4 regions of the Paenibacillus sp. J22FR5 genome follow, and region 4 is predicted to be linked to each of the others. Evidence: riboswitches for the same ligand, from Rfam matches in the RefSeq annotation. Region 4 holds a riboswitch; each other region holds the start of a gene.

What was found. Region 4 has a riboswitch for cyclic di-GMP ahead of AC58P7_RS29960 (RCC1 domain-containing protein). Riboswitches for the same ligand answer to the same signal wherever they lie in the genome.
Region 1: it holds a riboswitch for cyclic di-GMP, as region 4 does, so the genes downstream of both, AC58P7_RS01600 (hypothetical protein) here and AC58P7_RS29960 (RCC1 domain-containing protein) in region 4, are expected to answer to the same signal.
Region 2: it holds a riboswitch for cyclic di-GMP, as region 4 does, so the genes downstream of both, AC58P7_RS20785 (PilZ domain-containing protein) here and AC58P7_RS29960 (RCC1 domain-containing protein) in region 4, are expected to answer to the same signal.
Region 3: it holds a riboswitch for cyclic di-GMP, as region 4 does, so the genes downstream of both, AC58P7_RS07300 (putative motility protein) here and AC58P7_RS29960 (RCC1 domain-containing protein) in region 4, are expected to answer to the same signal.

Annotation. Positions count from the first base shown of each region.
Region 1 is NZ_JCAUAN010000001.1:314,413-317,919, reverse strand. It holds gene gloA2 (SMU1112c/YaeR family gloxylase I-like metalloprotein) at 30-425, opposite strand; gene AC58P7_RS01605 (exopolyphosphatase) at 496-1,410, opposite strand; gene AC58P7_RS01600 (hypothetical protein) at 1,556-1,861, opposite strand; cyclic di-GMP riboswitch class I at 1,969-2,062, opposite strand; gene AC58P7_RS01595 (MDR family MFS transporter) at 2,176-3,399, opposite strand.
Region 2 is NZ_JCAUAN010000017.1:125,491-128,997, reverse strand. It holds gene AC58P7_RS20795 (DUF1697 domain-containing protein) at 1-429, shown strand, start outside; gene tadA (tRNA adenosine(34) deaminase TadA) at 456-893, opposite strand; cyclic di-GMP riboswitch class I at 1,171-1,257, shown strand; gene AC58P7_RS20785 (PilZ domain-containing protein) at 1,370-2,104, shown strand; gene ychF (redox-regulated ATPase YchF) at 2,183-3,283, shown strand; gene prfA (peptide chain release factor 1) at 3,317-3,507, shown strand, end outside.
Region 3 is NZ_JCAUAN010000003.1:231,521-235,027, reverse strand. It holds gene dapA (4-hydroxy-tetrahydrodipicolinate synthase) at 1-379, opposite strand, end outside; gene AC58P7_RS07305 (LysR family transcriptional regulator) at 492-1,367, shown strand; gene AC58P7_RS07300 (putative motility protein) at 1,414-1,614, opposite strand; cyclic di-GMP riboswitch class I at 1,635-1,721, opposite strand; gene pyrE (orotate phosphoribosyltransferase) at 1,806-2,447, opposite strand; gene pyrF (orotidine-5'-phosphate decarboxylase) at 2,495-3,184, opposite strand; gene carB (carbamoyl-phosphate synthase large subunit) at 3,239-3,507, opposite strand, start outside.
Region 4 is NZ_JCAUAN010000039.1:57,363-60,869, reverse strand. It holds partial or broken gene AC58P7_RS29960 (RCC1 domain-containing protein) at 1-1,860, opposite strand, end outside; cyclic di-GMP riboswitch class I at 1,954-2,040, opposite strand; gene AC58P7_RS29955 (hypothetical protein) at 2,336-2,515, opposite strand; gene AC58P7_RS29950 (hemoblobin-interacting domain-containing protein) at 2,982-3,507, opposite strand, start outside.

The DNA.
Region 1 (3,507 bases), on a different contig from region 4:
GTTCCTCCTCTGTCCGTTTTGAACGGCCATTATCCGACATACTCCACCAGTTCCAACGGCAACCCATCGGGATCGGCGAAAAACGTGTAACGATTCCCCGTGATGGGATCCATCCGTACCGGCTCAACCGCGATACCCTTACTTTCTAACTCTCCTACACTTTGATCCATATCAGTAACAACAAAGGCCAAATGCCGAAGCCCCCGCGCCTCTGGTTGATTAACACGTGCTGGCGGATCTGGGAACGAGAACAATTCTATCTCTTGCTCCGTTTGCCCAATACGTAAATCTAATTTATACGAGTTCCTTTCGGCGCGATACGTTTCCTGAATGACCGTGAGTCCAAGTAAATCAACATAAAAATGCTTAGAACGCTCGTAATTCGAACATATAATCGCAACGTGATGAATCTGCTTAAGTTCCATTTGCATATACCTCCTTACAAAGAAAAACCGCATGCTGGGCTGCTCCCATCCTGCGGCTTGTTCTCTTATTTTACCCTGCTGCTTGCATCGTTTCAACAATTTTGTGCAGAACCTCGTCAGCATGGGCATATTCCACTTGGCAAGTGCCTGCTGCATGGTGCCCGCCTCCACCATTTTGGAGCATCAAATCACCAATGTTCGTTCGTGCTGTACGATTCACAATGCTGTGACCACAAGCGAATACGCAGTTTTGTTTATTTCGGCCATCTACGATCCAAATTGACGTGTTTTGCTCCGGATAGAGCGCATAGACCATAAAACGATTGCCTGGGTAAATAGTCTCCACATCGCGAAGATCCGTAATAATAACATTCCCCTCTACCCGCGTGTACGTTTGCAGCATATCCCGGTAAAGAGCATCCAATTCAAAATAGCGAGCTACACGCTCTTTCACATCCGGCAGTTCCATAATTTCACTAACGGACTTCGTTGCACAATGTTCAACTAGATCTTCCATGAGCTGATAGTTGCTGATTCGGTAATCCCGATAGCGTCCTAAACCTGTACGAGCATCCATGATAAAAGAGAGCAAATCCCATCCACTCGGGTTCAAAATATCTTCCTTGCTAAACTGCGCGGAATCCGCTTTGTCCACGCCTTGCATGATATCGTCGATGTCACCGAAGGTTTCTTTCCCTCCATAGTAATCGTAGACTACGCGTGCAGCGCTTGGAGCAAGTCGAGTTTCTCCCTTAAATTTAATAGATTCCCCCATCCGTGTGAGTTCACTGGAGTGATGATCGAACCATAACCCGCAGCCTGCGACATAGGGCACATTGGCCAAAATATCATTTTCGGTTACTTCAATCAGCCCGTCCTGCATATCTTTGGGATGGACAAATTTCATTTCATCCACCATGTTTAATTGTTTGAAGAGCATCGCGCATACTAAACCATCAAAATCGGAACGTGTGATCAATCTCATGCCATGCATCTCCCTCAATATAGTCCCTAAGAACTACTCATTGTAATGGTCATATTATATCAGCTAGTGTCGATAGGTGACAATGAGAAAATCACTAATAACAGCCATTCAACGCTATACGAACGCAAAAAAAAGAGCAATTCGCCTAGATAGGCTGAACCGCTCTTAATTTGGATGATAAACATTGAAATAGTCTAGTTAAAAAGCCTTCGATTTGAGCCATTGGGGGCATTTTCACCGAAAGTTTCACTTCGCCCTTCCAGTAGAAGATGAGAATGCTATTGTTTCTTCCGTGAAACATTTCGACATCCCAACAGGCTTCATTTAATGCGTATTCTTCCCGATTGATCATGAGTTTAGGGCCATCCGTGGATGGCACCAAACGTGCAACATGGTTGCCGCATAATGATGTCGCTTTTTGTTCCTCATGCAATTGATTTTCCGATTTCATACCCTAGGGCCTCCTTAGTACAATTTGTTCAAATTACTTTGTTATGACATAGAAAAACCCCACCGTTGTGAACCGACACGAGGGGTTCTAATGTGAATTCCCAATCGTTCGGCGGCTGGCTGGCTGCTTATCCTTTTCAGGAGAAGTAAGGCCCCTGTAGCTTTGCGTCACTGGCTTTCGCCAGCTTTGCCTTTTCGAGATAACGTTCTTGATACATGATAGATGACTATTAATCTATTATAGCTATATTCTCAAGGATAAGGGAAGATGATTTGAAATCGAATAGTTCCCAGGAACTATTTTTGCGAAATTCATCAAAAAGTTTGCATTTTCGACGTTATTTTTACCGAATTTTGACGTTTTGTGCCTCTCCAATAGAAAATGGAGCCTACCAATGATAAAAAAGCAATCAAGAGGAAGAGTGTAGTCCCGCCATACGATACTAACAAAAAGCCACCAATCCACGGTCCCATAAAGTGACCAATGTTCGTTAGTGTTTGAGCGCCATAGTACGTGCCACGCATTTGTTCAGGTGCAAGCTTATCAATCAACATGTTCGCGGCAGGATAATTCAGAATTTCACCGAATGTGAAGATCCCCATCGAAATAATGAGCCATGTGAGCGAGTGCGAGAAGGCAAAGCCTATATCACCTAGTGCAAACATCAGGTTGCCAACGACAATAGCTGTTAATGGTGAGTACTTCTCCGCCCATTTCCCCAACGGGATCTGCATGGCAATGACGACAATCGCATTGGCGCTCATGAGAATCGCAAACATTTTGACCCCATTGGCAAAATCCCTTTGAAGGTACTGCGATAAAGTCACCATAACCTGCGAATATCCAATTGCACCGATAATGCCCCCGATAATATACAAACGGAAGGTCACATCCTTACGAATGACGCCTAGTGCCGAACGGAACGTAACGAGAGCCTTCTTCTCGCCTTCAATTTTTTTAATGCCGAACTTAATGAGAAGTGCGTATAACGTGACACCATAAATTAAATAGATGATACCTGTAAGCAGGAAAGGCAAAGCTCCGTTCATTGTCGCAAAGAATGCTCCCAATAATGGACCTACCGCCACACCCACGTTAATCGCCATGTATCGGAGCGAAAACACCTGTAATCTTTTGGCTGGCTCCGTTAAATCTGCCATTAAGGCTTGCGACACAGGCTCATAGAAAGAGCGACAAAGTCCATTCAGCATATTGAGCAGCATAAACAAGACCGGTAATTTGACAACCCCGAAACCAAGGAAAACGAATCCCCACCCGAAGAGTGCCGCGAGCATAATTACACGTCGACCAAAGCGGTCCGACAAAGTGCCACCGACAAAACCACCGAAAGTTCCAGCTAAAGCACCCATGCCAATTACAATTCCAATGAGCCCTGGGCTCATATCCGAATGCTTAGCCAAATAAATAGCAAGGAACGGCAAACTCATGGAAGAGGCAGCTCGAGCCATAACCGTGCCCAAAATTAGCGTATGTACAATAGGATGATAGGAATGAAGAAAACTGCGAATTCGATTCATAGACGATGACTCCTCTCACTGACAAAAGAATTACCCTACGGTTAATTAATAGACACCGAATTCCAATTATACACGAAAATGAGAGGAACGTGTCGTAATTTCAAACTG
Region 2 (3,507 bases), on a different contig from region 4:
CAGACATATTTGCAAAGCGGTAATGTGCTGTTCGCTTCAGAGGAGGCAGGGGAGACGCTAAGACAGCTCATCGAAAAAGCAATCAGCGAAGCTGTTGGCGTGGCGCCAACGGTTATTTTACGTACAGCCGAGGAACTCGCACAAATCGTTAACGAGTGCCCCTATGACGTGGATGCTTTGTCTGAAGGGGAGAGCATTCAAATCTCCGTGCTAACGGAAGAAGCCCCGCAGGAATTCAGCGACATCTTAGCCAAAGGCCAAAACGAAGTGGATGAATTTCAGATACGGGACCGCACCATTTATTTTCTGTTCCGGCAAAGTGTGTTGGATTCTAAGTTAGCTAGCAACATTCAGAAACTCGGGGATCAAACGACAACCCGTAATTGGAATACGATGAGTAAGCTCGTAGAGCTAGCAGGGGCATTATAGCCGGAAAGCCGCTCTAAACTCTAGACCTAAGCTTTTCCCCGTAACTTCCGGAAAAACTGCGTTAACATCGTGGAACACTCCTCTTGCAAAACGCCGCTAACCACATCGACACGGTGATTGAACCGGTCCTCCTGCAGTAAGTTCATCAACGTTCCCGCACAGCCTGCTTTCGGATCCACGGTACCGTAAATCACCTGCGGAATGCGGGCTTGCACGATTGCACCAGCACACATCGGACAAGGCTCCAACGTCACGTAGAGTTGGCAGTCCAAAAGGCGCCAAGCCTGCAAATGCTCACTCGCTTGTTTAATCGCAATCATCTCCGCATGCGCGAGAGGATCCAGGGTTGTTTCACGTAAATTATAGCCGCGGCCTATGATTTGACCTTGATGGACGACGATCGCACCGATCGGTACTTCACGGATGGCTTCGGCTTTAAGAGCCTCTCCAATCGCTTCTCTCATCCAGGGAATATGTTCATCCACAGAGGGGACACCTCGCAATAATAGTTTATCCACATGTGCATAAAAATCCGAACAAATATTCGTTGTTAACAAGCTGTGGATAACAATGTGGATAACTTATAAACCTGTGGATATTCATTCCACTACACATTCATACAATAAAAATAGGGCTCATGCAAGGATTTTAGTTGAAAGAAGTACCTGGGCTACGTATAATGGTTATAACAGTGGGTCTTTTAGACCATATACGATGAACGAATATAAATTTCATAGCAGGGTTAGACAAAGGCAAACTTGCTGAAAAGCAAGGACGCAAAGCTGAGGGTCTACGGTTCTAATGAACTATGGCAGCCTGGTTACCGACAATCGATGCTTTTATTGATTAAGGTGATAGGCTGCTCCTGAATGGGGGGCAGTCTATTTTGTGCAGAAATGCGCTGGGGAATCCATCATTACTGGGAGAGGTGCAGGTGAGCATGGCAATGAAGCAAGATGCTTTGAAGCGGTATGGGAGTAAAGAAGGATACGATGCGGAAGTATTGATCGATTGCCGAGCAGTTCTAGCCAAGGATGATTTCGTGTCAACAGGTATTCTTACCTATGCGCAAGGAGACATTATGGAGATCGAGCTGCCGGAATATGATGTTTTTCAGCTTGGAGATAAAGCGAAAATGACGTTATACACCAAATCGGGTCTATTCGTTTTTCATACGACCGTCGTAGCCAGAGAGCCTGGTTCCCTCATTGTGATCAATCCGCCTGAGAATCGGAAGAAGTTTTCGGAGAAACGGGAGTTTCCACGGGTGAACGTGAAGAACTTAGGTCAGATTTCAGGGTTTCAGAATAAAACACAAAAAGCGCAGCATCAACTTGAAAATCCCATCGAAATTTCCATCAAGAATATTTCAATAAACGGACTTGGTTTTAGCATCAATGATAATTCCATGATAGATGCCATTCTTCATAAAAAGTGTCTACTTCAAGTCCAGCTGGATCTAGGCTTCGAGATGCCGTGTATGTTGGAAATTATAAGGAAAGAAAAGCTGGAGGACAGCTACTATTATGGCGCCAGCTTCGAAAGCGTTCCTGCGGAACAAAGCAATGCGCTGCGCGGTTTTATTTTGCGTAATCAGATCGAAACGTACTTCGTGCAGAAGCGGGATGATGAGTTCAAAATAGCAATGGAAAAAAAGTCTGCGGCGAATCGATAGCTTGCAGGCTTTTTTTTGCCCTCCAAGTACTATATAATAAGAAGGATGATTTTCGAAAATTAAGGAGTTGTAACGACAATGGCTTTGAAAGCAGGTATCGTCGGTCTACCGAACGTAGGAAAATCGACATTGTTTAATGCAATTACACAGGCGGGGGCAGAATCTGCGAATTATCCGTTCTGTACGATCGATCCGAATGTTGGGGTAGTAGAAGTACCAGACGAGAGATTGCAGAAGCTGGTAGAAATCGTTGTGCCTAAGAGCATCGTGCCGACGGCCTTCGAATTCGTTGACATTGCGGGTTTGGTTAAGGGTGCGAGCAAAGGCGAGGGCCTTGGAAATAAATTTCTTGCACACATCCGTGAAGTCGATGCGATTGTGCATGTTGTACGTTGTTTTGAGGATGATAATATTACTCACGTTTCTGGGAAAGTCGATCCGATTGGTGACATCGAGACGATTAATCTTGAATTGATTTTGGCAGACATTGAGTCGGTTGATAAAAAGATCGAGCGTTCACGCAAAAACCTCAAAGGCGGCGACAAGAAAGTGGTAGCTGAGGTTGAGTGTTTGGAACGAATCAAAGAAGCCTTATATAATGATATGCCAGCACGCAGCTTGGATTTGACAGAAGATGAGCGTCTTCTAGTTCGCGATCTTCATTTGCTAACGATGAAGCCAGTGCTCTACGCGGCAAACGTGAGTGAAGATGAAGTTGCAACTGCGGACGACAATGCATACGTTAAAATTGTGAAGGAATTCGCTGAAAAAGAAAACAACGAAGTCGTTTCCATTAGCGCAAAGGTTGAATCCGAAATTGCTGAGCTGGAAGACGAAGAAAAAGCCATGTTCCTGGAAGAGTTGGGACTTCAAGAGTCCGGCTTGAATAGATTGATCAAAGCAGCGTATAGAAAACTTGGCTTGTACACGTATTTCACAGCTGGTGTTCAAGAAGTTAGAGCATGGACGATCCGCAAAGGAACGAAGGCTCCACAAGCGGCTGGCGTGATTCATACGGATTTCGAACGTGGATTTATTCGTGCAGAAGTGGTTTCTTATGCAGATTTGACGGCTGCCGGATCGATGGCTGGTGCCAAAGAAAAAGGCCAAGTACGTCTCGAAGGTAAAGAGTACGTAGTTAATGACGGCGACGTAATGCATTTCCGTTTCAATGTTTAATTGTTGATAAAAATAAGAAAGGAGTGATCCCCTATGTTGGATCGACTTCAGTCCATTGTGGACCGCTATGAAAAACTAAGCGAGTTATTGTGTGACCCGGATGTAACGAGTGATACGAAGAAACTAAGAGAGTATTCCAAAGAGCAATCCGATCTTCAGGAAGCTTACGATGCTTATAATGAATATAAGAGTGTGAGCGAGCAGCTTGCTGATGCGAAAGTGAT
Region 3 (3,507 bases), on a different contig from region 4:
TAATCCCCTGCTGACTAGGCCGATTGTAGTAAGGAACCACAACGAGCGCAGCTTCTGCTCCAAGTTTGCCTGCTTCTTCTGTTTTTCTAACCGTAGATAACGTATCGTTTGTTCCTGTCCCCACAATGAGCGGTACTTCGGTATGCGCTGCGTCACGTGCCGCTTGTGCGGTAGCGAACAAGACGCCCAGCTCGTCTTTCGTAATGGTTGGCGATTCTCCTGTTGTCCCATTGACAACTAATCCATCTATTTCATCTTGAAACAAGTTATAAGCCTGATTGTAAAAGGATGCCGCGTCCACTTCAAACTCTTCATCAAAAGGAGTGATGATTGGTACATAAATCCCCTGTAGGTCTTTTTCTCTTAGCAAAATAACCATCTCCCTGCCTCATTTGTTTGTACATTTACTTTAGCATGGAACTCTGTATCATAGTTAGCTATAATAAATGATAGAACTCATCAAAAATTTTGATATTAAAGTGAGGCCATACATGGATCTGACTTATTTCCGAACCTTTCGAGAGGTTGCACGCAGGAAAAGCTTCACACGTGCAGCAGAAGAATTGGGCTATGCACAATCAAGTATTACGATGCAAATTCAGAAACTGGAACGTGAATATGGTGTTCCGCTATTCGAGCGATATGGTCGACAACTGCGCCTTACACCACCTGGAGAAAGCTTGTTAGTTCTGACTCTGCAAATGCTGGAGCTCTATGATCAATCCAAAGAAATGATCGCAAGCCAAGTAAGCGGTACGTTGACTATTGGTACGATCAATTCGCTGGCAGCGTATTATTTGCCGCCTTTTCTCCATGAACTGAAACAGCTTTATCCCGAACTAAGTATCCAGCTTTTCCCTGACAGCGAAACATCAATTCTCACCAAGGTAAAAGAAGGGGACTATGATATCGGTCTTTTACTAGATCAGTATCCAGCGGATCCCTCTCTCAGCTGTACAACTGTCAGAGAAGAACAACTCGTGCTCATTGCTCCATTGGAACACCCATTAGCTCAGCAAACGCAAATTCAGCTCTCCGACCTTGGGAATACGGAATTCATCGTCACCGAAGAGGGGTGCATCTACCGAGCAAAGTTTGAACGGTTACTCAAGGACAATGCTGTCGCCCTGCAAATCGGCTTCGAATTAGGCAATGTAGAAACGATTAAACACTGTGTCATGAGCGGCCTGGGGCTCGCCTTACTGCCACGTATCACCGTAGCTAGTGAGCTGGATATGGGCAAGCTCATAGAGCTGCCATTTAAGCATTCGCAGCTTACCATGGACTTACAATTAGTGCTTCATCCGAAAAAATGGATGTCCCAGCCCCTGCAAGCGTTCATTCAAATGTTAACAAAGCAACCATAGACGAAAAAAGAAGCTCACCTTTGCGAAAAGGTAGAGCTTCTTCTTATTAGACGCGAATGTCAAGATTAGCACCTACGTGTGGGGCCGCTGGAGCGGTAACCTGCGCTTGGCTTTTCGCGAAATCTTGTATTAATGTAGTCGTTAGGCTTACTTGCGTGTCGTTCGTTTTACTTAACAACTGAATGCCTATAGCTTGCTTCAACCCATCACCACTATTAATAGCAGTAAGCATACTATTGATGTTCACGTTATTTCCTCCTCTATGCGTTCGGTAGCTGGCAAGCGTCCGGCCGAAGCCGATTAGCCCCTATAGCTTTGCGTCTGTCGCTTTCGCGTCATTTGCCATTTCGCTGCTGGCAGGATACAACCAAGCACATTTCTAGTATAGAGGCATCCTACATATTTCGTCAATTTTCATCTTTATTTATCTTTAAACGTTTATACCCCGTATGCGGAAGGATTGACTCTCCATGAACGTAGTAGTTCCATATCGGATTCCTGAATCTTCCCTTTTTCCAATGCAACTTCAAGCAAGATTGAATAGTTAGAAAGTGTGTGTAGGGGCATGTCAGCCGCCGCGAATGCATCCGTTGCTTTATCCAATTGATAAGAGAAAATCGCAAGTACGCCTAGCGCAACAGCTCCCGCATCTTTAACGGCAACTGCCGCTTTCAGTGAGCTGCCTCCAGTGGAAATCAGATCTTCGATCACGATGACCTTCTGACCTGGCTTCACGGAACCTTCGATCAGGTTCTCTTTACCGTGGCCTTTCGCTTTATCGCGGATGTAGATCATCGGAAGACCAAGCTTCTGAGCAACCCAAGCTGCATGGGGAATCCCAGCTGTAGCTGTTCCAGCAACAACCTCAGCTTCAGGGAATTTCTCTTTGATCAATGCGACGAACCCATCGGCAATTGCTTCGCGAATGGCTGGGTGAGACATTGTCAAACGATTATCACAATAAATCGGAGATTTAAGTCCGGATGTCCATGTAAAAGGCTGCTGTGGACGAAGCGCCACTGCTTCTATATCTAATAACGACGCGGCAATATGCTCCGCGATTGTTTCGAGCTTACTCATATGCTCACCGTTCCTTTCATTTTCACATCGAAAAGCTCCTGCAAAACCTACACGATTGAATCAATAATCGCTTCAATCGCAGCTCTCGGGTCCGCTGCGCCTGTGATCGGACGTCCGATCACGACGTAGTCCGTCCCTTGCGCGAATGCCTCAGCCGGCGTCATGATGCGCGACTGGTCACCCACGTCGGCCCCCGCGGGGCGGATGCCTGGCGTCACGGTGACGAAGCCGTCACCGCACGCCGCCTTAATCGCTGTCACCTCAAGCGGTGACGCGACAACCCCTTGAAGCCCCGCAGCATGCGCCAATCGAGCGTAACGGATGACAGCCTGCTCGGTCGTACCGACGAGGCCGATCTCGTCATTGAGCACCTGCTGCGAGGTGCTGGTTAATTGCGTCACGCCGATCACAATCGGGCGTGCTGCTCCTAATGCTAGCCCCTTGTCGACACCCTCCAAGGCGGCTTCCATCATGTGCTTACCTCCAGCTGCATGCACATTGAACACATCAACCCCAAGGCGCGTCACGCTCTCCGCGCCGCCCTTGACCGTGTTCGGAATGTCATGCATCTTCACATCGAGGAAAACCTTATAGCCGCGATCCTTCAGACTCGCGACAAAGGTAGGACCTGCAGCATAAAACAGCTGCATTCCTACCTTTACATAACAGGGGATGCCTTCGAGCTGCTTAAGCAGCCCTTCAGCACCTTCTGCGTTCGCGTAATCTAAGGCAACCATAATGCGTCCAGTAACATCTGTGCGTGTTAATGTACTCAAGCTTGGCACCATCCCTTAGACATGAATTGGCATTGCACGTGAGGAGAAGTTAATTGCTTCAAGCATATTCACTAGCGCTCTAACCGTATCGAGGGATGTCATACACACGACACCGTTCTCTACCGCTTCACGACGAATGCGGAAGCCGTCACGCTCAGGCGTTTTACCCTTAGTCAATGTATTAACCACGAACTGAGCATCACCGCTGCGGATGAGGTCAAGAATGTTCGGTGAGCCTTCGCTAAGCTTGTTAACTGTCGTTACAGGAAGACCAGCTTGTTCGA
Region 4 (3,507 bases):
CGAGTGTGGTGCTTCTACATTTCCTGCTCCGTCTACACTCCAGTAAACAAGCGTATGAACACCTTCTGTCGTCAGAGCAACAGCATTCCCTGCCTGTTGAACTCCACCATCTACCTGGTAGTAGGTAGCAGCTACTCCCGAACCGCCATCATCGCTAGCGCTCAGGTTTACCGTTACCTCATTGTTTACCCATTCGGTTGGTGCGTTATCTGTAGTTACCGGTGCTGCAGTATCTTTCACTGTTTGCGCTGCTGTCAATTTATTCAGTACAATATTCAGACGGCTCTCTAAATCTGTTTTATTTGTGCTATTTGGCAAATTATTAACTAGTGCTAAAGCTTGATTATACGCATCTGTTGCTGCTTTAATGAGTTCCGGAGTACTAAGATCGCCACTGACTAACAACTCCGCAGCTATAACCGCATTCGTTGCATTCGTTAATTCTTGTGCACCATCCAGAATCTGTTTGACACTGTCTAGACGCGTCATCAAATCTGATTTTTCCGAACTTTCTAGAAGATCAGCAACAAGTTGTGATGCATCATCGTATGCAGACTGCGCTTGCTCTAAGTTGTATTGAATTGTAAGATCTGCACTTGCAGCCTCCTCAGAAAAAGCCACTGCATCTTGTGCAGCCAATAATGCCTCATCCTCTAAAGGAGGGGTTACTGTATCTGGCTCTTCTACTACTTGGCCATCAGGAAGATTGATTGTTAACCCACTGACGGGTACAGGGGTTTTCTTATTAATAGCACTACCATCACCTATTTGGCCGTTGTTATTGTAGCCCCAGGCTACTACCGTATCATCACTTTTCAATGCTAGATTATGATTGCGTCCGGCTGAAATTTGATTGATTCCTGCCAGATCTTTTACTTTAACAGGTAACTTCCTAGTTGTTACAGTCCCATCTCCAAGTTGACCGTAGCTATTTAGGCCCCATGCCCATACAGTCCCGTCATTCAACAAAGCAATGGTATGATTATAGCCAACCCCTACGGAAGTAACGTTAGATATTTGTGCTTGAACAGGGGTTTTGCGAGTGAGCACTGTATTATCACCAATTTGGCCGTACCTATTGTAGCCCCATGCCCATACGGTTCCATCTTTTTTCAATGCAACTACTGTATAATTGCTCGCTGAAATTGCTTTTACATCCGTTAGATTTGAAACCTTAACAGGCGTTTTCCTTGTTAATGTAGTGCCATCACCTATTTGTCCGTAATTGTTCAGACCCCACGCCCATACGTTTCCGTCCGCTGTAACAGCATAAGAGGCATTTGTCCCCGCTGAGATGGCTATGACAGAGGAAAGGTTCTTTACTTGGACTGGCGTTTTTCTAGTTGTGACAGTTCCATCTCCCAATTGTCCAGCATTGTTATAACCCCACGCCCATACAGTGCCGTCTGCTTTGAGAGCCAAGGTGTGGTTTGCACCGGCTGACACAGCAGTAACATTCGTCAGACCAGACACCTTTACAGGTAATTTGCGTGTAGTAACCGAATTGTCTCCTAGCTGACCGTAAGAATTCGCTCCCCAACTCATTAAAGTTCCATCACTTAAAAGAGCCACCCCATGGTTGATTCCAGAGGCTATAGACACAGCATTTGTTATATTCTTGACCGGACCAATGACCTTTCTCTTGATAACTGTTCCGTCACCCAACTGTCCCACATTATTATAGCCCCATGCCCGGATCGTCCCATCCTCTTTAATCGCATAAGAGTGATATAGACCCCCTGACAAGATCGGCTTTTGGCCAAAATTCGACTCTGAAGCAGTCGCCTTTCCATCCGATAGAGTTACTGCTTGTAAAATAAAAATACTTAAAACCAGTAATCGCAACAACCAATGCTTCATCACGTTTCACTCCCTAAATTTATTGTTTTTAGGTCGTTTTTACCAACAAAAAGAAGTCCAACAAGAATTGGACTCAAATCAAGTCAATATTCTTGTGGCAACCGACTACCATGTCACCGGAGGTGATTTAGGCTCTTGGCTTTGCGTCTCATAATTTCTTATGATTTGCCTTTTTCACTTAGTAAAATATACCTAGATTAACAATAGAATTATAGGCCATAGTTGTCAACCAAAGAATTTTTTCTGTGAAATTTCTCACAAAATGTCGGGATATTTTCCTCTTTTGGTTGAAAAGAGAGCTGCAAGCGCTGATTTGCTGAGTCGGTATTTTTCTATTGCATACTAAAATCTACTAATCTACTTTTTTCGCACAAATCATTCGTAACAAAATAGAAACCGGCTATCCATAAAGCCATAAGGAGAGCCCTCTACTGCGTGCAACATTTTGGGGCACCGAAGCAAACGACTTTTCTTTCTATTGGGTTAATTCACTGAAATAATTCTCCAAATATCCCCCTGAATGGTAGGAATAGTTTTCCCAATCCCACTGATCATTATATTTGGAGGGTTGGTCCAGAAGACTGATTGTTCCTGCTTCGCCATATGTCTGACCGCCGTTATTCGTGATTATCACTTGAAAGTCCAAGCCTGTCATTTCTTGAAGTGCATAATCTCCATGTGATTCCTCGTATCCATTCCAACCTCCATTGGTATAGATTCGAATTGAACTCTAGCTTGCATTCTTGGAAATGTGGAGCGTATCGCCGTATGTTTCAGTAGCAACCGTAACAAAAATACCAGCATCATTATTCTGGTAGATATAGTATCCGTACAGTTCGTTCCATTGAAATGCCGAAGCGCCGAAGGAATAGGATTGCCCGCTTCCGTTACCGTAACAGTGACACTTCCACCGTTCAGAACACCTCGCCAAGGCATCTTCCCTAATGGTCTTCCGCCATCTGTTGTAAACCTAATTGATATGAATTATCGTAATTAACCAACTCTAGAATTGGGCTATCATAGATTCTAACGTGAAATTCAGTTCGCGAAAGAGATGCGCAAGAAACCCTTCAAGTAGACATACGACTCGAAGGGTTTCTTCACTATGTTTCTTATTTCATCTAAGGTGTGGTAAGGATATGAGACATATTACCATATGGAAGTTTAATGGCAATTGAACTGCCGTTACTGAAAGCTCCTGTTACTTGTAATGTACCTGAACTATCCGTTGTATGGGTCTCCCAGGTGCTTGAAGCAAATATACTAAGCTCAAAAGTAGTGTTAGGCGCTAGACCCGTAATCGTGCCTGCTGCCGCAGACGCTACTGCGTTTGTAATATTTGGAGCATCCGGGAAAGGAAGGTATGGTAAATCAGTTCGCAATCCGGTTGTTGCAATCGCCACGTTTTTGTTGCCAAATAGATCTTGTACCGTACCTGCAGCAACTTTAAATTTCATTGTCGAAGCGGGAAAAGCTGCGAACGCAACAATTAATTGATTGCCATTGACCGTTACGGTATCCCCGGCAGCTAATGCTGTAAACGTTGTTCCACCGCTTGCAGATATTGTTACAGCCGCTTTAAGCGTTGTTGCTGAAACTGCGCTGATGTCTCTACCAAATGTGAACACAACGCTTTTATCATCGAAG